2 regions of the Streptomyces sp. BA2 genome follow, and region 2 is predicted to be linked to the other one. Evidence: predicted binding sites of a transcription regulator. Region 2 holds the regulator's gene; the other holds the start of a gene.
The links. The regulator HspR, encoded in region 2, represses chaperone genes until heat shock. The targets are predictions, from matches to a motif close to TTGAGNNNNNNNNNCTCAA.
Positions count from the first base shown of each region.

Region 1: the regulator HspR is predicted to act here: its motif matches at 6,786-6,804, upstream of dnaK (molecular chaperone DnaK).

Region 1 covers NZ_WSRO01000002.1:7,653,547-7,669,396, reverse strand. The annotation lists gene E5671_RS37085 (nitrate reductase subunit alpha) at 1-1,875, shown strand, start outside; gene narH (nitrate reductase subunit beta) at 1,879-3,492, shown strand; gene narJ (nitrate reductase molybdenum cofactor assembly chaperone) at 3,489-4,058, shown strand; gene narI (respiratory nitrate reductase subunit gamma) at 4,058-4,780, shown strand; gene dnaK (molecular chaperone DnaK) at 4,854-6,725, opposite strand; gene E5671_RS37060 (OsmC family peroxiredoxin) at 6,876-7,301, opposite strand; gene E5671_RS37055 (TetR family transcriptional regulator) at 7,464-8,054, opposite strand; gene E5671_RS37050 (hypothetical protein) at 8,168-8,401, shown strand; gene E5671_RS37045 (DUF6345 domain-containing protein) at 8,527-10,161, shown strand; gene E5671_RS37040 (amino acid permease) at 10,172-11,572, opposite strand; gene E5671_RS37035 (alkaline phosphatase family protein) at 11,657-13,822, opposite strand; gene E5671_RS37030 (hypothetical protein) at 13,901-14,323, opposite strand; gene E5671_RS37025 (MBL fold metallo-hydrolase) at 14,423-15,211, shown strand; gene E5671_RS37020 (VTT domain-containing protein) at 15,211-15,825, shown strand.
Region 2 covers NZ_WSRO01000002.1:4,996,616-5,012,465, reverse strand. The annotation lists gene E5671_RS25320 (helix-turn-helix transcriptional regulator) at 75-1,064, shown strand; gene E5671_RS25315 (hypothetical protein) at 1,672-2,100, shown strand; gene E5671_RS25310 (Uma2 family endonuclease) at 2,078-2,725, opposite strand; gene E5671_RS25305 (ATP-binding protein) at 2,706-3,152, opposite strand; gene E5671_RS25300 (DUF5753 domain-containing protein) at 3,430-4,092, shown strand; gene E5671_RS25295 (DUF397 domain-containing protein) at 4,094-4,273, shown strand; gene E5671_RS25290 (hypothetical protein) at 4,270-4,785, opposite strand; gene E5671_RS25285 (heat shock protein transcriptional repressor HspR) at 4,874-5,323, opposite strand; gene dnaJ (molecular chaperone DnaJ) at 5,325-6,530, opposite strand; gene grpE (nucleotide exchange factor GrpE) at 6,572-7,300, opposite strand; gene dnaK (molecular chaperone DnaK) at 7,297-9,165, opposite strand; gene E5671_RS25265 ((Fe-S)-binding protein) at 9,499-11,781, shown strand; gene E5671_RS25260 (FG-GAP repeat domain-containing protein) at 11,956-13,287, shown strand; gene E5671_RS25255 (FG-GAP repeat domain-containing protein) at 13,302-14,795, shown strand; gene E5671_RS25250 (FG-GAP-like repeat-containing protein) at 14,805-15,850, shown strand, end outside.

The sequences.
Region 1 (15,850 bases), 2.7 Mb from region 2:
GCCGCGTACTGGTTCCTGAACACCGATCAGTGGCGCTACGACAAGTTCGCGGCGGACGTGCTCGCATCGCCGCTCGGCGAGGGGCGGTTCGCCGGGATGACGGGCGCCGACTGCCTGGCGCTCTCGGCGCGCACCGGCTGGATGCCGTCCTATCCAACCTTCGACCGCAACTCCCTTGACCTGGGCGACACTTCGGGGGCTTCTGGTGATCCCGTCGCCAATGTCGTCGACGAGCTCAAGGCAGGCACCCTCAACTTCGCCTGCGAGGACCCGGACGCCCCGGAGAACTGGCCGCGCGTCCTGACCCTGTGGCGCGCCAATCTGCTCGGCTCGTCGGCGAAGGGCGCGGAGTACTTCACCAAGCATCTGCTGGGCACGCACTCCTCGCTGCGGGCGGAGGAGGCGGCGCCCGACGAGCGGCCCTCGACGGTGACATGGCGCGACCAGGCGCCCGAGGGCAAGCTCGATCTGCTCGTCTCGCTGGACTTCCGCCAGACGTCGTCGACGCTGCTCTCGGACGTGGTCCTGCCCGCGGCCACCTGGTACGAGAAGCACGACCTCTCCTCGACGGACATGCACCCCTACGTGCACTCCTTCACCCCCGCCGTCGACCCGCCCTGGCAGGCCCGCACCGACTTCGACACGTTCAAGGCGATCGCGGACCGGCTCAGCGAGCTGGCCGTGGACCATCTCGGCGTACGCAAGGACGTCGTCACCACCGCGCTCCAGCACGACACCCCCGGCGAGACCGCCCAGCCCGGCGGTGTCGTCCTGGACTGGCGCAAGGGCGAGTGCGAGGCGATCCCGGGCAAGACGATGCCGGGCCTGACGGTCGTCGAGCGCGACTACACGGCGATCGGCGCGAAGTTCGCGGCGCTCGGCCCGCTGGCGGAGAAGCTGGGCCTGCCCGCGAAGGGCATCGCCCTTCGGCCCGACCAGGAGGTCGACGAGCTGCGCGAGCGCAACGGCGTCGTACGCGGCGGCCCCGCCGACGGACGCCCCGCCCTGGACACGGCGGTGAAGGCGGCGAACACCATCCTCGCCCTGTCCGGCACGACGAACGGCCGCCTCGCCACGCAGGGCTTCCACACCCTGGAGGCGCGCACGGGCCAGGAGATGGCGCACCTGGCCGCCGAGCACGAGGGCAAGCGCATCACGTACGCCGACACGCAGGCGGCGCCCGTCCCCGTGATCACCTCGCCCGAGTGGTCGGGCAGCGAGTCCGGCGGGCGCCGCTACACGGCGTTCACGCTCAACACCGAGCACCTCAAGCCCTGGCACACGCTCACCGGGCGCCAGCACTTCTTCCTCGACCACGACTGGATCCACGAGCTGGGCGAGGCGATGCCCGTCTACCGGCCGCCCCTGGACATGAACCGCCTCTTCGGAGAGCCACGGCTCGGCCCGGACGGCGAGAAGGAGGTGACGGTCCGCTATCTCACCCCGCACAACAAATGGTCCATCCACTCCGAGTACCAGGACAACCTCTTCATGCTGTCGCTCTCCCGGGGCGGGCAGTGCGTCTGGATGTCACCGCAGGACGCGGACGCGATCGGCGTGAAGGACAACGACTGGATCGAGGCGGTGAACCGCAACGGCGTGGTGGTCGCGCGGGCGGTCGTCTCGCACCGGATGCCGGCCGGCACGGTCTACATGCACCACGCGCAGGAGCGCACGGTGAACGTCCCCAAGGCGGAGACCACCGGCAAGCGCGGCGGCATCCACAACTCCCTGACCCGCCTCATCCTCAAGCCGTCCCATCTCATCGGCGGCTACGCCCAGTTGTCGTGGGCCTTCAACTACCTGGGCCCGACGGGCAACCAGCGCGACGAGGTGACGGTCATCCGCCGCCGCTCGCAGAAGGTGGAGTACTGACACATGCGCGTCATGGCACAGATCGCGATGGTCATGAACCTCGACAAGTGCATCGGCTGCCACACCTGCTCCGTCACCTGCAAGCAGGCGTGGACCAACCGCGACGGCATGGAGTACGTCTGGTTCAACAACGTCGAGACCCGTCCGGGCCAGGGCTATCCGCGCCGCTACGAGGACCAGGAGAAGTGGCGCGGCGGCTGGGAGCTGAACAAGAAGGGCGCCCTGAAGCTCAAGAACGGCGGCCGGATCAAGGCCCTCCTGGAGATCTTCTCCAACCCCAAGCTGCCGGAGATCAAGGACTACTACGAGCCCTGGACGTACGAGTACAAGAACCTCACCGACGCCCCGCTCGGCGACGACTACCCCATCGCCGAACCGCGCTCGCTGATCAGCGGCAAGCCCATGAAGATCGAGTGGTCGTCGAACTGGGACGACAACCTGGGCGGCGCGACGGAGCACGGCGATCTCGACCCGATGGTGGCGAAGACCCGCGAAAAGGCCGCCGAGAAGGTGAAGTTCGCCTTCGAGCAGACCTTCATGTTCTATCTGCCGCGGATCTGCGAGCACTGCCTGAATCCGGCGTGTGTGGCGTCCTGTCCGTCCGGGGCGATGTACAAGCGCGAGGAGGACGGCATCGTCCTGGTCGACCAGGACAGCTGCCGGGGCTGGCGCAAGTGCGTGACGGGCTGCCCGTACAAGAAGGTGTACTTCAACCACCGCACCGGCAAGGCCGAGAAGTGCACGATGTGCTACCCGCGCCTGGAGGTGGGTCTGCCCACGGTCTGCTCGGAGACGTGCGTGGGGCGGCTGCGGTATCTGGGTGTGATCCTGTACGACGCCGACAAGGTGACGGAAGCGGCGTCGGTGCAGGACGACAAGGCGCTGTACGAGGCCCAGTTGGGGGTCTTCCTCGACCCGGAGGACCCCGAGGTGCGGCGTGAGGCCGAGCGGGCCGGGATCGCCCACGACTGGATCGAGGCGGCACGCCGCTCCCCCGTGCACGCACTGATCAGCACGTACAAGGTGGCGCTTCCGCTGCATCCGGAGTACCGGACGATGCCGATGGTCTGGTACATCCCCCCGCTCTCCCCGGTCGTGGACGCGCTGAGCGAGACCGGACACGACGGCGAGGACCTGGACAACCTCTTCGGCGCGATCGACACCCTGCGCATCCCGCTCGAATACCTCGCGGAGATCTTCACGGCCGGAGACGTGGGCCCCGTACGGGCCTCGCTGGAGAAGCTGGCGGCGATGCGGGCACACATGCGGGCCATCAACCTCGGGGAGCGGCAGGACAGTTCGGTCGCCGAGACCGTGGGCATGTCGGGCCGGGAGATCGAGGAGATGTACCGGCTCCTGGCCATCGCGAAGTACGAGGACCGCTACGTCATCCCCACCGCCGCGGTCGGTGACGCGCAGCGCCTTGAGGAGTCCGCGCTGCCGGACTCGTGCAGCCTCGACTACGAGGACGGTCCGGGCATGGGCGGCGACGGTCCCTTCGGTCAGGACTCGGGCCGCCAGCAGCTCCCCCTTGTGACCATCGAGAACTTCCACGCCCTGCGGGACCGGCAGACCGCCGACGAGCAGCCATCCGCCACCGAGAAGGACACCCTGTGAGCGACCACGCCGTGCTCTACCAGGCAGCCGCGCACTGTCTGTCCTATCCGGACGAGGAGTTCCGCGGGCTACTGCCGCAACTGGCGGCTGCCGCACCCGAGTTGGAGCGCTTCCTGACACACGCGGCGGAGACCGACGCGTCCGAACTGGCCGCGCACTACGTCCAGGTCTTCGACTTCAAGAACCGCCACAGCCTCTACCTGAGCTGGTGGCGCGACGGCGACACGCGGCGGCGCGGGATGGCCCTGGTCCGCTTCAAGGAGGTCTACCGGGAGCACGGCATGGAGTTCACCGGCGAGGAGCTGCCGGACTTCCTGCCCGCGGTCCTGGAGTTCTCGGCGCACGCGGGCCCTGTCCTCCTGGAGGAGAACCGCGCGGGCCTCGAACTGCTGCGGCTCGCCCTCACCGACTTCGGCACACCGTACGCACCCGTACTCGACGCCGTGTGCGCGACGCTGCCGGGGCCCTCGCCGAAGGACCGGGCCGAGGCTCAGGCGCTTGCCAGGTCGGGGCCCCCGCGGGAGGACGTCGGCCTTGAACCCTTCGCACTGATCGGGGAGCACTGATGAGAACGCTGCTGTGGGGCGTCATCCCGTACGTGGCCTTCGTCCTCCTGGTGGCGGGCCTCCTCTGGCGCTATCGCTACGACAAGTTCGGCTGGACGACGCGCTCTTCACAGGTGTACGAGTCGAAGCTGCTCAATGTCGCGTCGCCGATGTTCCACTACGGGATCCTCTTCGTCCTCGTCGGGCATCTGGTGGGGCTCTTCATCCCGGAGTCGTGGACGGAGAAGGTGGGCGTGAGCGAGCACACCTACCACCTGTTCTCGCTGTACGGGGGCACGGCGGCGGGCATCCTTCTGGTGCTCGGCATCCTGCTGCTGCTCTACCGGCGGCGCACGAACGCGCCGGTGTTCCGTGCGACGACCGCCAACGACAAGCTGATGTACCTCGTGCTGTTCGCGGCGATCGTGCTCGGCATGGTGGCCAAACTGACGCACGCGTCGGGTGAGGGCTACAACTACCGTGAGTCGATGGCGCCTTGGGCACGGAGCCTGTTCACTCTCCAGCCGGACACGGAGCTGATGGCGGGGGTGCCGGTCATGTACCAGATCCACGCGGTGGTCGGGATGGCGCTGTTCGCGCTGATTCCGTTCACGCGGCTCGTGCACATGTTCAGCGCGCCGGTGCAGTATCTCTTCCGGCCGTACGTGGTCTACCGCAGCAAGGACCCACGCAGGGTCGGCCCGCGTCCGGAGCGGCGGGGGTGGGAGAAGACGGGGTCGTGATCACCGGACGGGCTGATGACAGCCCGTCCGGCGTTTGAGGACGAACTCGGCGAAGCCGGTGATCGACGGTGCGCTACTCCCCGGCCCGCTTCTCCTGCTCCCCCGGCTTTTCCTCGTCCACGATTTCCGCGTCGACCACGCCTTCCTCGGCAGAGGGCCCCGGAGCTCCCGGTTCCTGTTGGGCGCCCTCGCCAGCACTCGCGTACATGGCCTGTCCCATCCGCTGACTGACAGCGGCCAGCTTCTCCGCGCCCACGCGCAGCGCCGCCGTGTCGTCGGCCCTGTTCTTCAGGAGGTCCTTCAACTCCGCTGCTGCCGCCTCCACTTCGGCCCGGGTCTCCGCGGGGACCCGCTCCTCGTTCTCCCGCAGGAACCGCTCCGTCTGGTAGACGAGCTGTTCCGCCTGGTTGCGGGCCTCGGCGGCGTCACGCCGTTTGCGGTCCTCCTCCGCGTGCTCCTCGGCCTCGCGCACCATGCGGTTGATGTCGTCCTTGGGCAGTGCGGAGCCGCCCGTGACCGTCATGCGCTGCTCGCGCCCCGTCGCCTCGTCCTTGGCGGAGACGTGCATGATGCCGTTGGCGTCGATGTCGAAGGTGACCTCGATCTTGGGCACGCCACGCGGCGCCGGGGGCAGCCCCGTCAGGTCGAAGACGCCCAGTTTCTTGTTGTACGCCGCGATCTCCCGCTCCCCCTGGAAGACCTGGATGCCGACCGACGGCTGGTTGTCCTCGGCGGTGGAGAAGGTCTCCGAACGCCGGGTGGGAATGGTGGTGTTGCGTTCGATGAGCTTGGTCATGATGCCGCCCTTGGTCTCGATCCCGAGGGACAGCGGCGTCACGTCCAGGAGCAGGACGTCCTTCACGTCACCCCTGATCACACCGGCCTGCAGCGCCGCGCCGAGGGCCACCACCTCGTCGGGGTTGACGCCCTTGTGCGGCTCGCTGCCGGTGAGTTCCTTGACCAGTTCCGTGACCGCGGGCATCCGTGTCGAACCGCCCACCAGGATCACGTGGTCGACGGCCGAGAGCTTCACACCCGCGTCCTTCACCGCCTGATGGAAGGGGCCGCGGCAGCGCTCCAGCAAGTCCGCCGTCAGCTCCTGGAACTGAGCGCGGGTCAGCTTCTCCGCCAGGTGCAGGGGGCCGTCCGCCGATGCCGTGACGTACGGCAGGTTGATGTCCGTCTCGCTCGACGACGACAGCTCGATCTTCGCCTTCTCCGCGCCCTCCCGCAGCCGTTGCAGGGCCATCTTGTCCTTGCCGAGGTCCACGCCGTGGTTGTTCTTGAACTGGCGCACCAGGTACTCGACGACGCGCTGGTCCCAGTCGTCGCCGCCCAGCTGCGTGTCGCCGTTGGTGGCCTTCACCTCGATGACGCCGTCGCCCATCTCCAGGAGCGAGACGTCGAAGGTGCCGCCGCCGAGGTCGAAGACGAGGACGGTCTGGTCGTCGCCCTTGTCCAGGCCGTACGCGAGGGCCGCGGCGGTGGGTTCGTTGATGATGCGGAGCACGTTCAGGCCCGCGATCTCGCCGGCCTCTTTGGTGGCCTGGCGCTGCGTGTCGTCGAAGTACGCGGGGACGGTGACGACCGCGTCCGTGACGTCCTCGCCCAGATAGGACTCGGCGTCACGCTTGAGCTTCTGCAGGACGCGGGCGGACAGTTCCTGCGCGGTGTACCGGGTGCCGTCCACCGACCCGCCCTCGGGGAAGCGCCAACTCCCGTCACCCATATGGCGTTTGACGGAGCGTGCGGTGCGCTCCACGTTCGTCACCGCCTGCCGCTTGGCGACCTCTCCGACGAGGACGTCGCCGTTCTTCGCGAAGGCGATGACCGAAGGTGTGGTGCGCGCTCCCTCCGCGTTGGCGACGACCGTGGGATCACCGCCCTCCAGGACGGCCACCACCGAGTTCGTCGTACCGAGGTCGATCCCGACTGCACGTGCCATGTCCAGTCCCCTTCCACCGCGAGCCCGTTTCCCGGCGTACTTCGACCTCCATCACAAAACTTGAGCGGCACATTGTCAATGCCGCCCATGACGGTGCCGCCGCCCCCTGGGGGACGGCGGCACCGTCGGAAAATGGCGGAAAGCCGTACGTCAGGCCAGCTTCGCCGTCAGCGTGATCGGCGTGGCCTTCAGTGCCTGGCTCACCGGGCAGTTGACCTTGGCGTCCTCGGCGGCCGCCAGGAACGCGGCCTCGTCCATGCCCGGCACCGTGCCCTCGACGGTGAGGTGGATGCCGGTGATGCCGGTGCCCGGCTGGAAGGTCACGTCGGCGGAGGTCACCAGGCGGGTCGGCGGGGTGCCCGCCTTGTCCAGGCCGTTCGAGAAGGCCATGGAGAAGCAGCTGGAGTGCGCGGCGGCGATCAGCTCTTCCGGGCTGGTCTTGCCGCCTGCCTGCTCGGCGCGGGACGGCCAGGACACGGCCTGCTCCCCGATCCCGGAGGAGTCGAAGGTGACCGTGCCGGAGCCCTCCAGCAGGTTGCCTTCCCAGACCGTGTGCGCGGAGCGCGTGGTAGCCACGATGTAGATCCCTTCAGTGCGGTTCCGTGATGCGTCGCGGAACTTCCGTGCGCCCATCCGATCACACCCTGACTCGGCGCACGCGGAAGACCGGCCCACGGGCGGTGAACGGCGGGCGACCGCCGGACGACCCAAGGGGTCGCGGCCCATGGGGGTTGCGGGTCAGCTGTCACCCTGACCGGCCAGTCGCCGTACAAGTCCGATCAGGGCGTCCCGCTCCGTCTCCGGCCGCTGCTCTCCGCCGAAGATCATCCGCACCGCCTGCGGCACGCTGAACCACCAGGCACCGAGGGCCAGTACGGCGTAGAACAGCGCCTTGGGATCGAGGTCCGGATCCAGAGTGCCGTCGCGCTGGGCCTGGGCCAGCGCCTCGACCCTCGACCCGTAGGTGGCGGTGCGCTCGGGCTCCTTGAGGGCGGGGGCGCCGGTGTCACGCAGGCCCTCCCAGTGCAGGAGCCGGATGAACTGGGGGCGGGAGCGGTGGTAGTCGTACAGCCGGCCCGCGTAGTCACCGAGGTCGGCGGCCTGCTCGACGGTGACCGGGATGGCGGTGGCGATGCGGTCGAGCTCGGCCTCCAGGACGCACCCGAAGAGCTTCTCCTTGTTGCCGAAGTACTGGTAGATCCGCTCCTTGTTGACGCCCGCGCGCTTCCCCACGCGGTCGATGCGGGCGCCGTCGAAGCCGTGCTCGGCGAACTCGTCCACGGCGGCGTCGAGCAGCGCCTGCCGGGTGCGTGCGGTGTCCCAGGCCATGGAGCCAGCATACCCAACCAACTGTTTGGAGATTGTCCGGGCTCGTGTTAGCTTTCCGGCACCAATCTCCAAACAGTTGGTTGGATATTCCCGGATTCCCGGAAGGAACCCTCATGCAGACCGCTCCCCCGCCCCGTCACCACATGGCCCTGATGATCTGGCTCTCGGTCTTCCCGACGCTCACGGTCCTGGAGCTGCTCTTCCATTCCTGGCTGACGAAACTGCCCATGGTCGTCCAGACCCTGCTCCTCAGCGCGGCCGTCGTCCTCACGGTCGTGTACGTCCTGATGCCCCGCCTGCAGAAGATCCGCGGCAGGCTCCTCAGCAGGGAGAGGCGGGGTGCCTGAGGCGCCACGACAGTCCCGGTGCACGGTCGCTATGGCCGAAATCGCAACTGTGCAAGGCGCGTCCACGGTGACACTTTGAGGCCCCCTCGCCCACGGGACGAGGAGTCCACTCAGGGGGTTTGGCCATGCGCATGAACTACTCGGAACGCGGTCCGTCTCCACTGGAAGGTGCGAAGCCCGGAGCCGCCGGTGACCGTGACTCGACGTTCGGCTGGTGGGGCGCTTTCAGCGTCCAGAAGTTCGTCAACCAGTCACCTCTCTTCCACACCCATGCCGACGCCTCCGGGTGGCTGGCGTATCTCCAGCAGTTCTACGACCGCAACTTCTGGTTCGCGGACGGCGGGGCGCAGGTCTGGGCGTACGAGGAGACGTACGACAACTGGCAGGACCGCTACGGCATGGACGCGGTGGTCGCCGTCTACCACTCGGGCCACGGCGGCATGGACGGCAACGGCGTCTTCTTCGCGCCGCTCGGCGCGGTCTGGGACGGCCGCAGCGACGCGATCTCGAACCGGATGGCGCTGGGCAACGAGAAGGCCAACTACGTCTTCTGGTCGACCTGCACCTCGCTGCGGGTCCTCGGCGGGCACTCACCGATCCGCACCTGGGCGGGGCCCAACATCGGCTTCCGCATGCTCTTCGGGTTCGAGACGGTCAGTATCGACAGCCCGGACTACGGCAAGAAGTTCTGGGAGAAGTGGCGGGCCGGGCAGACGTTCACCGACGCGTGGCTGAACGCGAGCTGGGACATCTACAAGGGCCAGGCGCCCTCGGTCTGCGCGGTCGGCGCCAACCAGGCCGAGGCCACGGCCCGGCTCAACGGCGAGCGCACCCTCTACCGCGAGCACGTGCCGGACAACTGGTACGTGTGGCGCTGGTACTACGCGCGCGACTCCCTCAGGGAGCCGCTGACGCAGGCACCGGCCGGCCCGCAGATCGTGCAGCTCGCGCCGCGCGACCCGGGCGATGAGCTCACCAAGATGGGCCGCATCGCCGACTTCCCGTCGGCGGCGCTGCAGGAGGTGCAGGTCGAGCGGCAGGGCGTGCTCAGCGCCACCTCCGGTGACCGGACCGTCTCCACGGCTCCGCACGCCGTCCGGTGGGTCAAGCTCGCCGAGGCCAACCACCGCAACCTGCGGCAGCTGCCCACGGAGCGGGCGGTCGAGGCGGCGCACGAGTTCGCCGCGCAGCACGCCGACGGAGCCGAGCTCGTCGTGGACAGCGTGCACGACCTGATGCAGAACTCCGGGGCGAAGGACGGCTCCGAGCTGGGCGAGCCGGTGTCGCTTGAGACCCATGTGACGTTCCGGCAGGTCTTCGACGGCATACCGGTCATCACGCCCGACCGCGGTCTCATCCGCGTGGCCCTGGACAACGACGCGACCGTCATCCAGGCGCAGATCTCCACGCGCGAGACCACCGGCACGACGCGCGAGCCGAGCACCGACATCGCGCCGCCGCCCCAGGGCGGCACGGCCGCGGCCGCCGCGCCGCGGGCACGCGACCCGCGCGAGGCTCTCGCCGCGGCCCAGCGGAAGCTGCTCGCCGAGCTCGCCGCCGTCACGGCCGACGAGCCGGGCGGTCAGGGTGCCGCCGCACAGCGGGAGCCCGAGGTCAGGGACGTGCCGGGCACGTTCGACGTCGGCTATGAGATCGAGGGTAACGAGGCCTACCCGGCCGCCCGCAAGCTGATCGAGATCGGCCCGTCCGACGGCATGTTCACCACCCGCCGCTGGGTGGTTGCGCCGCTGGCCAGGTAGTACGGAGACATCAGTGGGTGGCGGTCCGCTCCTTGCGGGCCGCCATCCACGCGTAGACGAGCACGCCCGCGAAGAGGAACAGGACGCCCTGGTAGACGGCCGCGTATCCGGACCCGGCGACGAGCCACATGGAGAATCCGAACGCGATGCCCGCGAGGACACCGTCCCGCACCAGGCGGGCCCGGTTGACGCGCTCGCCCTGCCCGGAGACGAGGAAGTAGATCTGCGCGACGGTGGCCAGGAGGTAGGGCACGGTCGCGGTGAACGTGGTGATCAGGACGAGGGACTCGAAGACGCCGCTCGATCCCGCCGTGTAGTTGTAGACGGTGAGCAGCGCGGCCAGGACGACGGTGACCAGGACGCCCACGGTCGGCACGCCGCGCTTCTTCTTGCCGAAGGCCGCGGGGAAGAGCCCGTCCTTGGCGGCGGCGTACGGCGTCTGGGCGCTCAGCAGGGTCCAGCCGTTAAGAGCGCCGAGGATCGAGACGACCGCCGCGAGCGCCACCGCCGTACCGCCCCAGGAGCCGCCGAACATGACGTTGACGGCGTCCGAGAAGGGTGCGGTGGAGCCGACGAGCTTGTCATGGGCGACGGTGCCGAAGACGGCGAGGGTGCCGAGCAGATAGACGAGGGCGGCGCCGAGGGTGCCGAGGATGGTGGCGCGCCCGACGTTGCGTCGCGGGTCGCGCACCTCACCGGCGCTGACCGCCGCCGATTCCACGCCCAGGTAGGAGAAGAGCAGGATCGCGGCGGACGCGGAGATCGCACCGGCCGGGCTGTCGTCGCTCGCCTGGAAGGGCCCGAGGTTGGCGCTGTCGAAGAAGAAGAGCCCGCCGATCGCGACCAGGAGCAGGGGCACGAACTTCAGGACGGTGGCGACGACCTGGACCGCGCCGACGTAGCGGGTGCCCGCGAAGTTCGCGAGTGCGGGCAGGAGTTGCAGGACCAGGGCGGCCAGGCAGGCGGTCCACTTGTGGTCGCCCACCGGTATCAGGACGTCCAGATAGCCGACGGCGGCGACGGCGAGCGCGGCGTTCGACACCCAGGCGGTGGCCCAGTAGGACCAGGCCGCGAGGAAGCCGGCGAAGTCGCCGAACGCGGCGCGGGCGTAGACGTACGGTCCGCCGGTGCGCGGATCGCGCTGCGCGAGCCGGCCGAAGACCAGGGCGAGGGCGATGGCGCCCGCGGTAAGGACGCCGAACGCGACGAGGCTGATGGTCCCGAAGGGGGCGACGGAGGCCGGGAGCAGGAAGATGCCGCCGCCGATGATGTTGCCCATGACGAGGCAGGTGGCGATGGGAAGGCCGAAGCGGCGGGCGTGCCTGCTGCCGCCGTCGTCGTGCTGCTCTGTCCGCCGCTCTTCCTGGTCGGGGGCCGGAGCCGGCTGGATCGCGGTTCCGGTGTCGTGCATGGGGTGGTGCCTCTCATCGTGCCGAAGACGCCCGGGATCGCCGGGGCGAGAGACATGGTCGGGCACGGCGCGGACCGCGCAAAATCAGTGTGTTTTGTCCTGCGCGGCAGGGTCGGCGACCGCAAAAGCTGTGCCCTCCGGGCCGCCGTGCCGGGAATCGTCCACAGCCGCGGCAACCTCTCCGACCAGCGGAATCTCGGCACCCAGATGCTCGCCGAGCCAGCGCCGGAGGACCTCGTGGACCTGCTCGGCGCCGACGAGTTCCTGCCCGTCGTCGAGCGGCGCGGACAGCACGAGGGGCGACAGGAGGAACGGCTGGGCCTGGGCGCCGCCGAGTCCGCCGTGCGAGCCGATCTGCTCCTCGAAGGCGAGGACTTCGCCGTCCTGAGGGTCGTACCAGGAGTTGACCATGATGTCGGCGACGTGCGGGAAGCCGTCCGTGCGGCGCACGGCGTCGGCGGCGCCGGGCCCGAAGTCGGCGAGCGGCCCGAGGCCGTCGGGTTCCGCGTCTTCTGCGTCTCCTTCGTCGAGGTACACCTCGCCGCCGCGCGCGCCGAGGACGACCGGGCCGCGCTCCTTGCTGCGTACGAGGAGGAAGCCGATGCCCGGGTGGTTGGCGAGGGTGGGCAGGAGCGCCGGGTGACGGAGGTCGATCTCCTCGCGGGTCATGCGGCGGGGGACGTCGGGGAAGGAGACGAGGCCGAGGTTGCCGGAGGCGAGGACGACGGGCTCGGCGCGGCGGGCGGGGCGGTGTTCGCCCGCGCCTTCCTCGACGGGGCGGCGCAGCGCGGCGCGGACTGTCGAGCGGGCCTCGGCACCGCTGTGCGTGTGCTGCGCCTTGCGCGGCACGGGCAGGCCGCAGCCTGCCCTGACGAGGTCGCCGAGGGTGAGGCCGTAGCGGGCGCGGAAGGTCTCGCCGGGGCTTTGGCCGTGGTCGGAGAGGACCACGATGCGGTAGGCGCGGGGGGCGTGTTCGGCGACCTTCGTGATCAGCGCGAGGGACCGGTCGAGCCGCTGGAGCACCTTGTCCACGTCGCTGCCGCAGGGGCCGGAGTGGTGGGCCACTTCGTCGTAGGCGACGAGGTCGGCGTAGACCGCGCTGCGCCCGGCGAGCATGTCCCCGATGACAGCGGCGACGACGACATCGCGCTCGACGACGGTCGCGAAGGCGCGGATGAAGGGGTAGAGCCCGCCACGGCTGACGCGCGGACGCCGCTTCCTGATCCGGGCGCGGGTCGACTCGCCCATCTCACGGCCGACTTCGGCGACGAAGGACAGGGCGGTGCGGACGGCGTTGGCGGGGTCGGAGAAGTAGGCGAAGTACCCGGCGCGCGAGCGGTTCTCCTTGCCGCGGCGTGCGGCCATGGAGAGCACGAGGGCGACCTGCCCGGCGCCGCCGCTGAAGAGGTTGCCGCGGCTCGCGCCGTCGAGGGCGAGGAGGCCGGCGTCGCCGGTGCGCTCGATGGCGCGGCGCTGGAGCTCGGCGGCTGACGCGGGCCGGTTGGAGACCATGACCTCCCCGGTGTCCTTCTCGTACCAACGGAAGGCGGGGACATCGTGGTTGGAGCCGTGCAGGATCCCGAGCTGGCTCGCCCCGGTCTGGCTCGACCAGTCGGTGCGCCAGGGGGTGAGCCGGTGGCTCGGCTCGCGCCCCTGGCCGAGCCAGCCCGCGACGGTCGGCATGAGGCCCTTGTCCACGGCGGTGCGCAGGACGTCGTGGCCCACGCCGTCGAGCTGGATGAAGACGGTGCCGGGCGGGACGGGGCCGACCCTGCCTTCGGAACGGCGGCGGCGCCTGCGGTCGGCAAGCCGGTAGAGGCGGCGGCGGTAGGCGTCGTCGTCGCGGACGGCGAGGGCGCCGCCGGTGGCGGAGGCGACGGCGGACATGACGGCGGCGACGACGACCGCGGTCTCGGCGTTGGCCTCACCGCGGCCGTCCGGAATCAGCCCGAGGGCGAGCAGGAGCAGCGACCCGTTGAGGAAGAAGGCGAGAAGTCCGAGCACGAGCGCGGGCACGAGCAGCAGGGCCCGCACGAGCAGGGGCCACACCAGCGAGGAGAGCAGGCCGAAGGCTCCGGCGCCCAGGGCGGCCGTGACGGCGATGCGGGTGGCGCTGTCACCGTCGTCGGACTGCAGCTGGAAGTCGGGCAGGATCCCGGCGAGCGCGAGCATGGTGAGCGTACTGACCAGCCACACGGCGACGGAGCGCCACAGAGCACTGCCGACCGACCGCCATCGCCCTCGCCCCACGCCGTGCCGCCTCACGTTTCATGACAGATCAGGACACCAGCGTGTCACAGGGTGAAAGGGTCAGTGGGCGGGGAAGGGTCAACGGCCGTCGTACCCCGCGGTCGGCATGGAAAGCCGCCGGTGGACATGGGCCTTCATCACCGCGTCGTACGACGGTTCCTCGAGGCCCGCCGTCTCGATCCGCACCCCGCGCCGCCCGCACTCCGCGGTGAACTCGTCCGGCGAGCGCAGCGCGCTGTCGAGGACCCGGCGGCTCGGCACGACGAAGAGGTCCACGAGCCCGTCGTCGACGTCGGCCCAGAGCACGGCGTGATCGGCGGGCAGCCCGCGGACGACGAGTTCCCGGGTGACGACGTATCCCCTGGCGGCGGCCCATCGCGCGCACATCGCGTGCTGGCTGCGGGAGTCCACCAGGAAGGGATCGGCGTCCAGCTCCTCCAGCGGTGTCAGGCTTGCGATCGCCGCGACCCGCAGCACTGTCACGCTCGCGGTGTCTCCCATCGCGTCCCCCTCACCTCTGGCGTCCTCACCACTGGCGTCAGCCGAAGACCCTACTCCTGGCCGTAGGCTCGTAAACAGTCGCGCGAAGGAGGAACCGGAGTGCCGGTGGAGATCACCTGGTGGGGTCATGCCACCTGCACGGTCGAGGACTCCGGGCTCCGGGTGCTCACCGACCCGCTGTTCGCCCGCCGCCTCGCCCATCTGCGCCGGCGCAGAGGCGCGCTCCCGCCCCCCGAGGCGGCCGTCGCCGACGCCGTGCTCCTCTCCCATCTGCACGCCGACCATCTGCATCTGCCGTCCCTCGCGCGGATCGCCCCCGGCACGCGCGTGCTGCTGCCGCGCGGCGCCCGCCGGCAGGTGCCGGGGCTCGCGCGCAGGCTCTCCCATCTGCGTCTCATCGACGTCGTGCCGGGGGACGAGGTGCGGATCGGCGAACTCGTCGTACGGGTGGTGACGGCGCGGCACGACGGGCGGCGGTTGCCCGTGGGCCCGCACGCCGCGCCCGCCCTCGGCTTCGTGGTGCGGGGCGAGGCGCGGACGTACTTCGCCGGGGACACCGGTCTTTTCGACTCCATGGCCGACGAGGTCGGGGACGTCGACGTGGCGCTGCTTCCGGTCGGCGGCTGGGGGCCGTATCTCGGCCATGGTCATCTCGACGCGGGCCGCGCGGCGGTCGCCCTCGCCAGGATCGCGCCGCGCAGTGCGGTGCCGGTGCATTACGGGACGTACTGGCCGTACGGCATGGACGCCGTACGGCCGCACGAATTCCACACGCCGGGCGAGGAGTTCGTGCGCCAGGCCGCGCTGCTCGCGCCCGAGGTGGCGGTGCACCGCCTGGGGCACGGCGAGAGCGTGCGGCCCGAGGTCACCAAGGGAGAGCCTCAGTGATCCTCGCCGCGGCGGCCCAGGTGCCACCGGAGTCGACGCAGCAGGCGGTCGGCTATCCGTCGCTGTTCCTGCTCATCGTGCTCGGCGCGCTGGTGCCGGTGGTGCCCACGGGCGCCCTGGTCAGTTCGGCCGCCGTGGTGGCAGTGCACCAATCGGCGCCCTTCGCGCTGCTCGTGGTGTTCGGGGTCTCGGCGTTCGCCGCGTTCCTCGGGGACATGGCGCTGTACTGGCTCGGGCGGCGGGGCATGCGCTCGAAGAACGGCTCGCGCTGGCTCGCGGCGATCCGTGACCGCGCGCCCGAGGACCGTCTCGCGCAGGCGCAGGCCAAGCTCGCGGACCACGGGGTCCTGGTCCTCGTCCTTTCCCGGCTCGTGCCCGCCGGGCGGATTCCGGTGATGCTGGCCTGTCTGATGGCCAAGATGCCGCCCCGCGAGTTCGCCCGCGGCGACGTGCCGGCGTGCCTCGCCTGGGCCGTGACGTACCAGCTGATCGGCATCCTCGGCGGCTCCCTCTTCAAGGAGCCGTGGGAGGGCGTGGTGGTGGCGGTCGGTCTCACGGTGCTGATCAGCGTGGCGCCGACGGTGTGGCGCAAGGTCCGGCGTACGGCGTCCTGAGCGGCTCGGCAGCGCCCCGTAAGGG
Region 2 (15,850 bases):
TCAATTGAGCACGTCAAAGCCACAGGGTGGATGCATCATGTTCCTGCACGTTCAGGACCCTGGGGGGTGGAGATTTGCTTACAAACGACGCGAAACCGACACATCCTCACCCCTCAACCCCACTTTGTGATGAGGGCTCGAGGCTGTACGCCAGCGCGCTGAGCAATGGCCGATTGGCAAGAACCGAAGTCGAGGCCACGCCATGCCTGCTTGAGTCCGCTCTGCTGCACCCGGACCCGGACGACGCGGATTGGCTGCGCCCCATCCCGCCGTCCGCCGCACTCGCGCAGCGCCTCAACCCAATCGAGCGGGAAATCCAGGAACGGCGACGGCTCGCCCTTCAACTAACCGACATTTTTGAGCCGTTTATGGCCATAACCGCCCGCGTGGAGCCAACGACCCACGCCATCACCGTGCTGGAGGGCGGCGCCCGCATCGACGCGGCGATCGAACGAGCGACATCGGACTGCCGTTTCGAGATCCTCACGGTCCAGCCAGGGGGCGGCCGCAGCGAGAACTCCCTCACGGTGGCGATGCAACGCGGCCAGGCCGTCCTCGACCGCGGCATCAGGATGCGCACCCTCTACCAGCACACCGCCAGACACAGTCAGGGAACGCTTGCCTATGCGGCACGCATGGCCCAGGGGAATGTGGAGGTCCGGACGCTGGAGGAGGTGATCGACCGAATGATGATCTTCGATCGCACCGTCGCGCTCATACCCGCCCGCGCCGATCGCCAAGTCGCCCTGGAGCTCCGCCACCCTGGCCTTGTCGAGTACCTCGCCAAGGTCTTCGAGCAGCAGTGGATACGAGCGACTCCCCTGCTCGACGAGGTCCCCTACGCCCCATCCACCGACGGCATCACCGGCGTCCAACGCACCATCGCCAAGCTCCTCATCGAAGGCCACGTCGACGAAGCAATCGCCCGCCGCCTCGGCATGAACGTCCGCACCTGCCGTTCCCACATCGCTAAGATCGCCGCCGCCCTTGGCAGCGGCAGCCGCGCTCAACTCGGCTACTTGATCGCTCATTCGGGCATCCTCGACAAGGATCACCCCAGATGAGAGCGAACCCCCACGCCCACGCCCACACCCACGACGAGTTGTGCCAGGCAGGGTGGGAGCTGTACGTCCGGGCTCTTCGGGAGAAGCGCGTCGCGAGCCAGGACGCCGACTCGGCACCGTGCCTGGTTGACTGTGGCCTCCTGTACCCGGAAGAGGCGGGCTCGCAGTGGCTGAGACCGAGAGCCCCGGCTGTCGCGCTGCCCAGGCTCCTCGGGGCCATCGCCAATAGCATCGCGGAGCAACGCCACCACGGAGCCCGCCTGGCCGCGGCGTTCGAGCCACTCATGGCACTCGGCACAGGCACCACTCCCGCCCCCGCACCTCCTCCATCAACGTGCTGAGAGGAATCCCGCGGATCAACGAAGCCATTGGCCAGGCCGTAGAGATGACTTCAAGGGAAGTCCTCACGGTCCAGCCCGGTGGTGCCCGTCCTGCAGACAGGCTGGTGACCGCCGTCCTGCCCGAGCAGTCGATGCTCACGCGGGGAGCCCGGATGCGGACCCTCTACCAACACACGACACTACAACCGTCGTCACCGGCACCGCAGTTGTAGCCCTTCTGTCAGCGTTGTTCGGCTGTCTTTCTCTCCGCCGCCCTCGACGGAGCCATGTCGGCACACGACGCGATGGGTGCATCCACGATGCACCGACTGCGCGCTGTTTACTGCACTGCGCTCACGTTGACGGTTTGCGCCTTCTCGTTCGGCGCGGAGGCCCTCGCCGACGGACCGGAATCCGGGGCCGTCTTCGTCCGGTCCCTCTTGATCTGGCTGGGCTTGGCCCTGCTGTCCGCCGCCGTGCTGGGACAGCAGCTCGGCTGGGCCATCCCTCTGGCCTCGGTCCTCTTTCTGGTCTGGTACCCGAACAACTGGTGGGACTGGACAGCCAACCCGCCTACTGATCTCTTCAGCTGGGCTGTTGCCGCCATTGCTCTGAGCATCGGAGTCACGGCGACCGCGGCGACTCCCTGGCGAAGGAAGGCCTTCTTCTTGAGGTGCCGACGGCGCTCGTCGCTCACCCGCGCCGCGCCCCCGTGACCGCCTCGCCGATCGTGAACCCCTTGGCGGGCCCGTTGGGGATCGCGACTTGCGTCCCGTACGGGACCCGGTGGACGCCGACCCAGTCCGCCTTCTCCGGCTGCGGCTCGGTCAGGACGGTGACGGTGCCTTCGCCGTCGTAGTCGTCGATGAGCACGTAGACGGGGATCCCGGCGCGGGCGTACTCTCGGCGCTTCTTCACCCTGTCGCGCTCTTGGTTGCGTGTTCCAGGAGAGACCACTTCGACGACAAGACGCACGGCTGCAGCGGTGACCCCGACTCCGTCGGCGGTCACGTACCGCTCCCTGTCTCTCGGCACGATGTACAGGTCGGGAATCCACACTCGCCCCTCGTGGACGATGTTCCCGTCGTTGCGTGCGACGAAGTCACCGCCGCTCAGGAATACCACCAGCTCGTCCCGGAGCAGATTGGCGGTCTCGGCATGCGAATAGCGACCGGTGGGCGACACCTCGATGGCTCCCTCAATGATTTCAGCGCGGTAGCCCTCGGGGAGTTCCATCGCCTTCCATGCCTGCCACAGCACCTCGTCCAGCTCGGCGGACGGGGCTGACTCGGTCTCGGTGTCAGGCATGGTCTTGGGCCTCTCAGCTGCAAGAGCGGTCACGATGGCGCACCTCCTTTCCAGTGTGGGCTTGGCGTCCTCGCGGCACAAGCAACGCGATCACGGTAGGTACGTTGATGGGGCCGACCAGGGGAAACTTCCCCCGGTCACCCGATGCCACCCCTGCTGCGGGGTGCGCCACGACCGGTGGGTCCGGGCTCTCGTCGAAGACGGTTACCCGTAGGCGGGTGAGGGTCAGGAGGATGCGGAGCATCGCGGAGCCTTTGGTGTGCAGGTGCACGTTCGTGATGAGTTCCGAGGTGCAGAGGGTCGCCGGCATGACCAGCGCCTCCCGGTTCAGAGTGCGCAGGACTGTGCGTACGAAGTCTCGGCAGACCTTGGGGGAGGTCGCATCGCCTGGGGAGAACAGGGTGTAGTCGTAGGCGAGTTGGGCGGGGCGGTGAGCGATGCGGGGGCGGTCTGCGGGCATGACGGTTGCTCCCGTCGGGAGGGGGCGAGGGGCCCTTGCCGGGCGATGGCGTTGCCCATGCGCGCCTGGGGGGTGCGGTGGGTGCCTTTCGGCTTGTGGGCAGGGGGAGTTGAGAGGCTCCAGTGAGTGACTGATGCGATACTTAGAGTAGGGAATGGGGCGGGCCCACCTCGGTCACGTCGAGGCTGGGCGCACGGCCATTCCCTCGGAAAAGCTGCGGACCCTTTGCCGCTCATACGGATGCACACGGGAACCTCTTGTCGAAGCTCTGGTCTCCATGGGCGAGGAAAGCGGCAAGGGCTGGTGGACCGCGTACCGGCAGGTCCTCGATCAACCCGTGCTGGACCTCGCAGAGCTGGAGGCAGCTGCCGATGCTCTGCATTCGTACGAGTCACTGTTCATCCCCGGTGTTCTCCAGATCGCCGAGTACACGCGCTCGATCTTCAGGTCCAGCCAGAGCGAGCGCTCCACGAGCGAACTCGAGCGTGCGGTCCAGTTCCGGATGGAACGGCAGAAGATCCTCGCCCAAGAACGGCCCCCGACCCTGCACGCGGTCATCCACGAGGCCGCGCTGCACGTTCGATTCGGCAGCACAGCAGTGATGCGCAAACAGTTGCTGCACCTGATCCGCATGGCCGAACTGCCCCATGTCACCATCCAGGTACTGCCGTTCACGGCAGAGGGGCTCTCCGCCTTCAGCACCCCGTTCCTGCTGGTCGGCTCACACGGGGCTGCGCTGGAGACCGTCCTCGTCGAGACCCCGGCGTCCTCTCTCTACGTGCACGAGCGCGAGGCGGTGGACAAGTACACGACGCGGTTCGCTCGCCTCTCCTCCACAGCCCTGCCGCCCCTGGACCCGAAAGTGCCCGCGTCCGCCCACGACTCACGTGACTCCCTGAGTCTGATCCAGCACCTGCTCTATGGCCTACAGGAGATCTGACATGCCCCAACTCGACTGGCAGAAGTCCACATTCAGCGAGGACCAGGCGAACTGCCTCTACATAGCCACCGCCCCCGACGGAACCATCCGCCTGCGCGAAAGCGACACCCCGGACACCATCCTGACCACCGCCCCCGGGCCCCTCGCCGCGCTGCTGAAGGCCCTCTCCGGAGAGCGCTAGGCGGGGTCCCCGCCACCCCACTCCCGCAGCAGCCTCTCCCGATCCGCCGCCCGGGGCGAGCCCCCCTCCCGTGCCCGGCCCCACTCCGCCATCGCCGCCAGCGTCGTGCGGAGCGTTGCCTCGCCCTTCGTCATGTGGGTCAGGAGCGTGAGGGAGAGGTCGTGCTCCGTCTGGGAGTAGCCAGTTGCCGCTGCTACGTACGCCGTCAGCTCCGTTTCCTCGGACTCCGGCCTCGCGAGACGGACCGTCATCGCCGGGGCGTCGTCCGAGCCGCCCAGGCCCACCGTGAGGGCCATGTCCACCAGGACGCCCACCTGGCGCTTGAGGGACTTCACCGGGGCGTCCTCGACCGTCAGGGCGCGCACCTCGTCCCAGGGGTAGAACGCCGACTGCTTGTCGCCCAGGGCCACCACGCCCTCCGGCGTCAGGCGTACCCCCGCCGCGAGGCCCGACGGCTTCGCGCCCACGTACACATCGCCCTCGGCGATCCAGAAAAGTCCCACCATGGCCATGGCGAACCCACCCCCGCTTTCCCCAGCAGAAACGAAAGGGGCCGGGAGGTCCTGCCTCCCGGCCCCTACGCCCACATATTAGTGAGGGCTACTGCTCCGTCGTCCTCTTCGGACGCCACACCACCAGCGCGCTCGCCTGCTGCACGTCCTGGTACGGCACCAGGTCGCGGCGGTACGACGCGTGCACCGCCGCCTCGCGCTGCTGCATCGCCGTAGCCGCGCCCTCCACCGCCGAGGACAGTTCCGCCACCCTCGCCTGCAGCGCGGCGACCTGGTTCTCCAGCTCGATGATGCGCTTGATGCCGGCGAGGTTGATGCCCTCTTCCTGCGACAACTGCTGCACCGTGCGCAGCAGTTCGATGTCGCGGGCCGAATAGCGACGGCCGCGGCCCGCCGTGCGGTCCGGGGAGACCAGGCCGAGGCGGTCGTACTGGCGCAGGGTCTGCGGGTGGAGGCCCGAAAGCTGGGCGGCCACTGAGATGACGTAGACCGGCGTCTCGTCGGTCAACTGGTACGGATTTCGACGACGGCCGTCCATCTCATGCTCCCTTCGCGGCCTGGAACAGTTCTGCCCGCGGATCGTCGTCCGCAGTCGCCTCGCGGTAGGCCTCCAGGGCTTCCTTCGCCGGGTCGGAGAGGGAGGTCGGGACCGATACCTCCACCGTCACCAGCAGATCGCCCCGCGAACCGTCCTTGCGGACCGCGCCCTTGCCCCGCGCCCGCATCGTACGACCGTTGGGGGTGCCCGGAGGCAGCTTCAGGGTGACCGGCGGGCCGCCCAGGGTGGGGACCTTCACCTCGCCGCCCAGTGCCGCCTCGGCGAACGTCACCGGAACCGTCACCGTCAGGTTGTCGCCCTTACGGCCGAAGACCGGGTGGGTGTCGACGTGCACGACCACGTACAAGTCGCCTGCCGGACCGCCCCGTTCACCGGGGCCGCCCTTGCCTCGCAGGCGGATGCGCTGGCCGTCCGATACGCCCGCGGGGATCCGCACCTGCATCGTGCGGGACGACTTCGCCCTGCCCGAGCCCTTGCAGACCTCGCAGGGGTCCTGGGCGATGAGCCCGCGGCCCTTGCAGTCCACGCAGGGGTCGGTCAAAGAGAATCCGCCGCCTCCTCCCCGCGTCACCTGGCCCGTACCTACGCACGTCGGGCACACGCGCGGTGTGCCGTTCTTGTCGCCGGTGCCGGAACAGGCCTTGCAGGGAGCCTGGGAGGACATCCGGAGCGGGACCGTCGCCCCGTCCACCGCCTCCGTGAAACTCAGCGTGACCTCGGACTCGATGTCCTGGCCGCGCCGGGGCTGCGTACGCGTGCCCGCGCCGCCCGCGCCCGCGCCGCCTCGGTTGAACAGGCCCCCGAAGACGTCACCCAGACCGCCCCCGAAGCCGCCGCCGGCGCCGCCCGCTCCACCGCCCGGGGCGCCGCCTCCGAAGAGGTCGCCCAGGTCGAAGTTGAACGAACCGCCGCCGCCCGCGCCTCCGGGACCGGCCCTGAAGCCGCCGTTGCCGAAGAGAGCACGCGCTTCGTCGTACTCCTTGCGCTTCTTGGGGTCGCCGAGGATGTCGTTCGCCTCGGAGATCTCCTTGAAGCGCTCCTCCGCCTTGACGTTGCCCTTGTTGGCGTCCGGGTGGTTCTCGCGTGCGAGTTTCCGGTACGCCTTCTTGATCTCGGCTTCGGTGGCGTCCTTGGGGACGCCGAGGACCTTGTAGTAGTCCTTCTCGATGAAGTCCTTGGTGCTCATCCCCGACGTCCCTCCTCTCGCTTCACAACAGCTCCGTCATGTCAGCCCTCGTCCGGGCCGCCACCGGTCTCCTTGTCCTCCGCCGCGTCGGCGGAGTCCGCGGACGTGGCGGTCTCGGCCTCGCCCTTGACCGTCTGCGCGCCCGGCTGCGGCTCGGCCACGGCCACCCGCGCGGGGCGGATGGTGCGCTCGCCGATGCGGTACCCCGGCTGCAGGATCGCGACGCACGTCGTCTCGGTGACGTCGGGCGCGTACGAGTGCATCAGGGCCTCGTGGATCGTCGGGTCGAAGGGCTCGCCCTCCTTGCCGAACTGCTGGAGGCCCATCTTGGCGACGACCGTCTCAAGGGCCTCCGCGACCGACTTGAAGCCGCCGACCAGCTCGCCGTGTTCACGGGCGCGGCCGACGTCGTCGAGGGTCGGGAGAAGCTCGGACAGGAGGTTCGCCGCGGCGATCTCCTTGACCGTCACCTTGTCCCGCTCCACACGGCGGCGGTAGTTCTGATACTCGGCCTGGAGCCGCTGGAGGTCCGCCGTGCGCTCGCCGAGCGCCGTACGCACCTGGTCCAGCTGGGCGATCAGGCCCACGTCCTGAGCCGATTGAGCCGACTGAGTCTGCTGACTCGCATTGCTTGCGTCCCCGGCCGGGGCCGCCGGGCCCTCCTCGGTGGAGGGCTCGGCGGCCTGCGGCGCCGCGTCATCAGGGGTGGCGCCGGAGGGGACGTCGGGCTTCTCGGTGCTGTCACCGAAGCCCGGAGTCTCCTCGGTCATGCGGCGCCGCCCTTCGTGTCGTTCGGCTTCTCGTCGTCGACGATCTCGGCGTCGACCACGTCGTCTTCCTTGGACATGTTCGGAGCCTCGCCGCCCTCGGCACCCGGGGCAGCGCCCTCGGCACCGGCGGCCTGCGCGTCCGCGTACATGGCCTGGCCGAGCTTCTGCGAGACGGCCGCGACCTTCTCGGTGGCCGTGCGGATCTCCGCCGTGTCGTCGCCCTTGAGCTTCTCCTTCAGCTCTTCGACGGCCGACTCGACCTCGGTCTTCACGTCACCGGGGACCTTCTCCGCGTTGTCCGCGAGGAACTTCTCCGTCTGGTACACGAGCTGCTCGCCCTGGTTGCGGGACTCGGCGGCCTCGCGGCGCTTGTGGTCCTCGTCCGCGTACTGCTCGGCCTCCTGGCGCATGCGGTCGACCTCGTCCTTCGGCAGCGAGGAGCCGCCGGTGACGGTCATCTTCTGCTCCTTGCCGGTGCCGAGGTCCTTGGCCGTCACGTGCATGATGCCGTTGGCGTCGATGTCGAAGGCGACCTCGATCTGCGGGACACCGCGCGGGGCCGGCGGCAGGCCCGTGAGCTCGAACATTCCGAGCTTCTTGTTGTACGCCGCGATCTCGCGCTCGCCCTGGTAGACCTGGATCTGGACGGACGGCTGGTTGTCCTCGGCCGTCGTGAAGATCTCGGAGCGCTTGGTCGGGATCGTGGTGTTGCGCTCGATGAGCTTCGTCATGATCCCTCCCTTGGTCTCGATACCGAGGGACAGCGGGGTCACGTCGAGGAGCAGAACGTCCTTGACCTCGCCCTTGAGGACACCGGCCTGGAGCGCGGCGCCGATGGCGACGACCTCGTCCGGGTTCACGCCCTTGTTGGCGTCCTGGCCGCCGGTCAGCTCCTTGACGAGCTCCGCGACGGCGGGCATACGGGTCGAGCCACCGACGAGAACGACGTGGTCGATCTCGGAGAGCTGGATGCCCGCGTCCTTGATGACGTTGTGGAACGGCGTCTTGCAGCGCTCCAGAAGGTCGGACGTGAGCTGCTGGAACTGGGAGCGCGTGAGCTTCTCGTCCATGTGCAGCGGGCCCTCGGCGGACGCCGTGATGTAGGGCAGGTTGATCGTGGTCTCCGTGGAGGAGGACAGCTCGATCTTGGCCTTCTCGGCCGCCTCGCGCAGGCGCTGGAGCGCCATCTTGTCCTTGCCCAGGTCCACGCCGTGGCCGTTGTTGAACTGCTTGACCAGGTAGTCGACGACGCGCTGGTCCCAGTCGTCACCACCGAGGTGGTTGTCGCCGTTCGTGGCCTTCACCTCGACGACGCCGTCGCCGATCTCCAGGAGGGACACGTCGAAGGTGCCGCCACCGAGGTCGAAGACGAGGATCGTCTGGTCGTCCTTGTCGAGGCCGTACGCCAGAGCGGCGGCCGTCGGCTCGTTGACGATGCGCAGGACGTTCAGGCCCGCGATCTCGCCGGCCTCCTTGGTGGCCTGGCGCTCCGAGTCGTTGAAGTACGCCGGGACGGTGATGACCGCGTCGGCCACCTTCTCGCCCAGGTACGACTCCGCGTCGCGCTTCAGCTTCTGCAGGATGAACGCCGAGATCTGCTGGGGGTTGAACCCCTTGTCGTCGATGTCCACCTTCCAGTCAGTGCCCATGTGGCGCTTGACCGAGCGGATGGTCCTGTCGACGTTCGTGACCGCCTGGCGCTTGGCCACCTCGCCGACAAGCACCTCGCCGTTCTTCGCGAAGGCGACGACGGACGGCGTGGTCCTGGCGCCCTCGGCGTTGGTGATGACGGTGGGCTCGCCGCCTTCAAGAACGCTGACGACAGAGTTAGTCGTGCCCAGGTCGATGCCGACCGCACGTGCCATTTCGGTTCCTCCAGATGTAACTCTTGAGTGGATCTGACTCAACAATGCATGACGGCTGCGCTGGCGTCAACAGAACTGAGTCGAGGGGGCTCAACTCTTATCCAGCCCTTACGCGCAACCAGGCCCCGTCAGGGGCGCGGGGAACTGCGCGACCAGCCACAACCGGCCCGCAGACAGATGTCGGCCCAGCGAAGCCGCAACGCAGGGTTGCCTGAGCGACGCAGATCACCGCCTCGCTGGCTACAGTGCGGCTGAGTAAGTGGGTAGTCTCAGACGGACTGCATAAGTTACCGCTTAGTAATAGTTCGCCTCGCAGGCCCGAGGAGCCCCCAAATGCAACTCGCCGCGATCATCGTGTCGCTGGTCCTAATCGCGGTCGGCGTCGCGCTGTTCGGCCGTGCCATCGTGCAGATCTACCAGTTCATGCGGCTCGGCCAGTCCGTCCCGGCAGGCACCCGCACCGATCAGCCCGTGCAGCGCACCGTCACCGTGGCCAAGGAGTTCCTCGGCCACACCCGCATGAACCGCTGGGGCGTCGTCGGCGTCGCGCACTGGTTCGTGGCGGTGGGCTTCTTCTCGCTGCTCCTGACCATCGTCAACGCCTTCGGCCAGCTCTTCAAGGCCGACTGGATGCTGCCGATCATCGGCGAGTGGGCGCCGTACAACATCTTCGTCGAGTTCATCGGCACGATGACGGTGCTCGGCATCCTGACGCTGATCGTCATCCGGCAGCTGAGCAACCCCGACAAGCCGGGCCGCAAGTCCCGGTTCGCGGGCTCCAAGAAGGGCCAGGCGTACTTCGTCGAGGCCGTCATCCTCATCGTCGGCATCTGCATCTTCACGCTGCACGCCCTTGAGGGTGCCCAGCACCACGTGGACAGCTACGAGGCGTCGTTCTTCATCTCGTACCCGTTCGTCTCGTGGTTCGGCGGCATGGACCTCTCCACGCTGCAGAACCTCACGTACTTCTTCGCCATGGTGAAGATCGCGACGTCCTTCATCTGGATGATCACCGTCGCGCTCAACACGAACATGGGCGTCGCCTGGCACCGCTTCCTCGCCTTCCCGAACATCTGGTTCAAGCGCGACGCGGACGGCTCCACGACGCTCGGCGAGCTCCAGCCCATGACGTCCGGCGGCAAGCCGATCGACTGGGAGGACCCGGCCGAGGACGCCGTCTTCGGTGTCAGCCAGGTCGAGCAGTTCTCCTGGAAGGGGCTCCTCGACTTCAGTACGTGCACCGAGTGCGGCCGCTGCCAGTCGCAGTGCCCCGCCTGGAACACCGGCAAGCCGCTCTCCCCGAAGCTCCTGATCATGTCGCTGCGCGACCACGCGCACGCCAAGGCCCCGTACCTCCTCGCGGGCGGCGGCAAGGACATGGAGGGCAACGAGAAGGCCACGGAGGAGCAGCTCAAGGACGTTCCGGCCGCCGCTCTCGCCGAGGCCGAGCGCCCCCTCGTCGGCACCGCCGAGGAGAACGGCGTCATCGACCCCGACGTCCTGTGGTCCTGCACCAGCTGCGGCGCCTGCGTCGAGCAGTGCCCGGTGGACATCGAGCACATCGACCACATCGTCGACATGCGCCGCTACCAGGTGATGATCGAGAGCGCGTTCCCCTCCGAGGCCGGAACGATGCTCAAGAACCTGGAGAAGAAGGGCAACCCCTGGGGTCTCGCCAAGAAGCAGCGCCTTGAGTGGCTCAAGGAGCTCGACTTCGAGGTGCCGGTCGTCGGCAAGGACATCGAGGATCTGACCGAGGTCGAGTACCTCTACTGGGTCGGTTGCGCGGGCGCCCTCGAAGACCGGGCCAAGAAGACCACCAAGGCCTTCGCCGAGCTGCTCCACATGGCGGGCGTCAAGTTCGCGATCATGGGCGGCGACGAGAAGTGCACCGGTGACTCCGCTCGCCGCCTGGGCAACGAGCCGCTGTTCCAGCAGCTCGGCCAGGAGAACGTGATGGCGCTGAACATGGCGTTCGGCGAGGAGCTCGACGACGACGGCAAGGTCACGCCCGAGTCGGCCAAGCCGAAGACCGCGAAGAAGATCGTCGCGACCTGCCCGCACTGCCTCAACACGCTCGGCAACGAGTACCCGCAGCTCGGCGGCGACTACGAGGTCATCCACCACACGCAGCTGCTCCAGCACCTCATCGACGAGGGCAAGCTGATCCCGGTGACGCCCGTCGAGGGCCTCATCACCTACCACGACCCGTGCTACCTGGGCCGGCACAACAAGATCTACACGCCCCCGCGCGAGATCATGTCCGCCGTCCCCGGCCTGCGCCAGCAGGAGATGCACCGCCACAAGGAGCGCGGCTTCTGCTGCGGCGCCGGTGGCGCGCGGATGTGGATGGAGGAGCGGATCGGCAAGCGCATCAACACGGAGCGGGTCGACGAGGCGCTCAGCCTCAACCCCGACATCGTGTCGACCGCCTGCCCGTTCTGCCTGGTGATGCTCACCGACTCCGTCAACGGCAAGAAGAACGACGGCAAGGCCCAGGAGTCCCTCCAGGTCGTGGACGTCGCGCAGTTGCTGCTCGACTCCGTGAAGACGCCGGTGGACCCCGCAGGTGAGTCCGAGACCGCGGACGAGCCGGAGCCCGAGCCGGTCAAGTAGCGAAAGCCGTACGGCTTCAGGCCGGTTCCGCCCTCAGGGCGGGACCGGCCTTTCGTGTGGAGGGGGAGGGGGGCATCATGTGCTGGTTGTTGTCGGGCGGGGCGGTCGGGGTGGGTGATGGGCATGCGGAGTGCCGGGACACGTGGCATACGTGGCGTCAGACGCGGCGGTGCCGTGGGCACGGCGGCCGTCGTCAGCTGTGCGCTGCTGCTCGCCGGATGCGGCGGCGGCAACGACGAGGCGGACAGGCCCGACGCACGGCACCGGCCCGTCAGCATGGCGGGCAAGGGAACTCCCCAGGAGCCCGTCCCCCGCGGCAAGGGCAGCAAGGTCGAGGACGACTTCAACGGTGACGGCGCCCCCGACCTCGTACTCGACGACCTCGTGCACAGCGGCCATGGCGACGACGCGGGCATCGGTGTCGTCTACGGGTCGAAGAGCGGACTGCGGCCCGGGGCGCGGCAGTTGCTGAGTGCGCAGACCAACGGGGCGCGTACGAAGGGTGAGTTGCCCGCGGCCTTCGAGTCGGAGGCCTCCTGCGACCTCGACAAGGACGGGTTCACCGATCTGCTGGTCTCCACCGACCCGCCGTACGACGGCATCGGCCAGCCGCCCGTCCCGCTGCAGATCCTCTTCGGCTCACCCCAGGGCCTGACGGGCAAGGCCGTGAAGGTGCGGGTGCCCAAGCAGTCCCGCATCGGCAACGACTGGTCCGACCAGCCGGTGTGCGGGGACTTCGACGGGGACGGCGGACACGACCTCGTCCTGCACGCGAGCGGCGCCCGGCTGACCTTCCTGCGCGGTCCCTTCAAGCGGACCGGCGCCCCGCGCGCCGCGGGCAAGCCGCTTGCCGCACCCGGCAACGACCTCGTCACCGGCAAGGCCACGGACGTCGACCGCGACGGCTACGACGACCTCCTCGTCCGCAAGGCCGCGGGCGCGTCCGGCACCGCGGCCGGGGCCCTCGTCATGGGCGGCCCGAAGGGCCCCGCCGAGACCGGGGTGCTCTTCCCGTCCGGCACGGACACCGCGTTCGGACGCTTCGGCAAGGGCAGGGCGGCGACGGACGCGGCCATCGCGGGCCCGAACGGAGTCGCCCTGCGCTACGACGTGCCCGGCACCCTGCGCTCCACGCTCGAGGCGAAGAACGTGGCCGTGGACGCGGGCGACTTCGACGGGGACGGCCTGAGCGAGCTCGTCCTGAGCGAGGGCGGCGGCGGGAGTGGCGGCGGCGCCGGTGAGGTGCGGGTGTTCAGGGGACGGGCCACGGGCCTCGGCACGAACGCCACCGCGATCGTGGCCCCCTCGGCCAAGGGCACGACCCAGGTCCTCGCCATCGCGGACTTCGACGGGGACAAGCGGGCCGATCTGGTCCTTCGTACGTACCGGGGAGACGGCGAGGACACGGTGGGGGTGTATCCGGGGGTGAAGGGCGACCTGGTCGCGCGCAAGCCTCGGCTCACCTTCTCCACACAGGAGTTCTTGGCCCTGGGGGACGGTGCGTGAGGGCGCTGCGGCGTATGGGTCTTGCCCTCTGCTGTACGACGGCTCTGCTCGCCGGATGCGGAGGCGCCACGGACGAGGGCAGCGCCCGTAGCGAGGTCCGCCCTCCGCTCAAGAGTTCGCCCGCCGTCGGCAAGGCCTCGAAGGACCCCGACACCGGGGACTTCAACGGGGACGGGTTCGACGACTACGCGGCGGAGGTCGACTTCGAGGGCCCGGACGCGGACCGGTCCGACATCGAACTCGCCGTCGTCTACGGCTCCGCGAAGGGTCTCCTCACGGGGTCGCCGGTACGGGTTCCGGACGGTGACGGCGAGGGCGAGGGCGACGACGGCGAGGGCGACGACGGCGAGGGCGAGGGCGAGGGCGAGGGCTTCTTCAGCGAACCGCTCCGAGCCGACCTCGACGGTGACGGCTTCACCGACCTGATCGGCTCACGCGGGAAGTACCCGGACACCAGGACCTTCGCCCTGTTCGGTGGCGCGCGGGGGCTCTCCGCCCCCAAGGACCTCGATGTGCCCGACGGATTCCGTCCGTTGGCAGCCGGTGACTTCGACGGGGACGGGTCCGTGGATCTCCTCGACGGCGGGAAAGGCACGATCGACGACGAGAGCGGTGAGGAGTGGGACCCGAGGCTGCCCGCCGAACGGGAAAGGGGCGAGGTGCTGTTCGGCCCCTTCAACCGCGCAGGTACTCCGGCCCGCTCCTGGGCCATGGACTTCAGCCAGCACGGCTACACCACTCCGCTGGAAGCGCACACGGGTGACGTCGATGCCGACGGACGCACCGACATCCTCCTACCGTACGGGTTCGACGCCGAGCAGGACGATCTCGCCCCCGACGATCTGACGTGGCTCGCCTACTACCGGGGTGATGCCAAGGGCGGCCTGGTGCCGGGGCCCGATGTGAAACCCGACCTGTACGACGCCATGAGCACCGTGGAAGGACTGCGCGGCGTCACCGTCGCCGACGCGGACGGCGACGGCATCGACGACGTGATCGGCTCGGGCGAGGCCTCCGACAACAACGCGGGCGGGGGCAGTGACCCCGGTGAGATCACCATCATCTACGGCTCCAAGTCAGGCCTGGGCAAGGGGCGTTCGGCCAAGCGGATGAAGCAGAAGGCGTGGAGCTGGGGCTTCGACCCAAAGGTCGGCGACGTCACGGGCGACAAGATGCCCGACCTTGTCCTCGGCGACAACGACCCGAAGGAGAACGGCGGCGAGGTCTCCCTCCTGCCGGGCACCTCGGAAGGGCCGGACCTGGACGGCGCGCAAACCGTGAGTCCGCTGACCGATGGCCTGCCCAGCACGACGGGAAAGCCTTACAGGTGGACCGAGTTCGGCTCCGACGAGCTGCTCGACTTCAACGGGGACGGCCGCCAGGATCTGATCGTCCTCGCCGGGAAGTGGGAGAGGAAGAAGCCCGCCTTCCTCGCGTTCCGGGGGACGGCTGAGGGGCTGGATCCGGGCCAGGTGCAGTACTTCACGCCGAACTACCTGAAATCTTAGGGGCGCGGGGTGAACTCACTGGTGGACAAGCACAGTTGGGCCTCCATCGCCCGCGTCGGCACGGCGACGGGCCTGGTCGTGTGCTGCACGGCCGCGACGCTCGCAGGATGCGGTGTCTTCGGCGGTGACACCAGGCCGTTCGGCCGCCCGCCCGCGGGCAAGGCCGCGAAGGATCCGTCGCCCAAGGATTTCAACGGCGACGGGTACGACGACTACGCGACCGTCCTGAAGTCCGGTCGCATGACGGACCAGAACCGGGAGCGGAACAGCTACACGCTGACCGTGGTGTACGGCTCCCCCGAGGGCCTGCGGCCCGAGTGGTCCGTGCGCGTCCCGGCGGGCGACGAGGAGGCGACGTTCGGCCGGATCCTGCGCACCGACCTCGACAACGACGGGTTCACCGACCTCGTCTCCACGCTCATCGGCGGCGCCGGTGACATCGGGACCTTCGTGATGTTCGGTGGCGCGCGGGGACTCTCGGGTGTCACGCGCTTCGACGTGGACGGCCGCCCGCCGGAGGCCGCCGGTGACTTCGACGGCGACGGTGCCACAGATCTCTTCGACGGCGACCAGACGCTGTTCGGCCCCTTCGACAGGAAGAAGCGGCTGCCGGCCCGCACCGCGCGCGTCGACGAGCCCAACGGCACGCCCAAGGACGTCGCCACCGGCGACTTCGACGGCGACGGCCGCACCGACGTGGTGATGACGAACGAGTACCACGGGGACGACTACGAGCAGGACGACGACCCGCCCGAGGCCCCGTCGCAGGCCGTCTACTTCCGGGGCGGGGCCAAGGGACTCGTCCGCGACGAAGGCCCGCGGCTCGAACTCGAGTCGAGCATGTCCACCTATGACGGACCGCGCGGCGGCGGCGCGGGCGACGTGGACGGCGACGGCATCGACGATTTCGTCGCCACCGGCGAGGCCGCCGCCGGGAGCGGCAGCATGCTCACCGTCATCCACGGTTCCAGGGCCGGGCTCGGCAGCGGCAAGGCCGCCGAGGTCCTGGAGGGCCGCGGCTCCACCTGGGGCCAAGGCCCCATGGTCGGCGACGT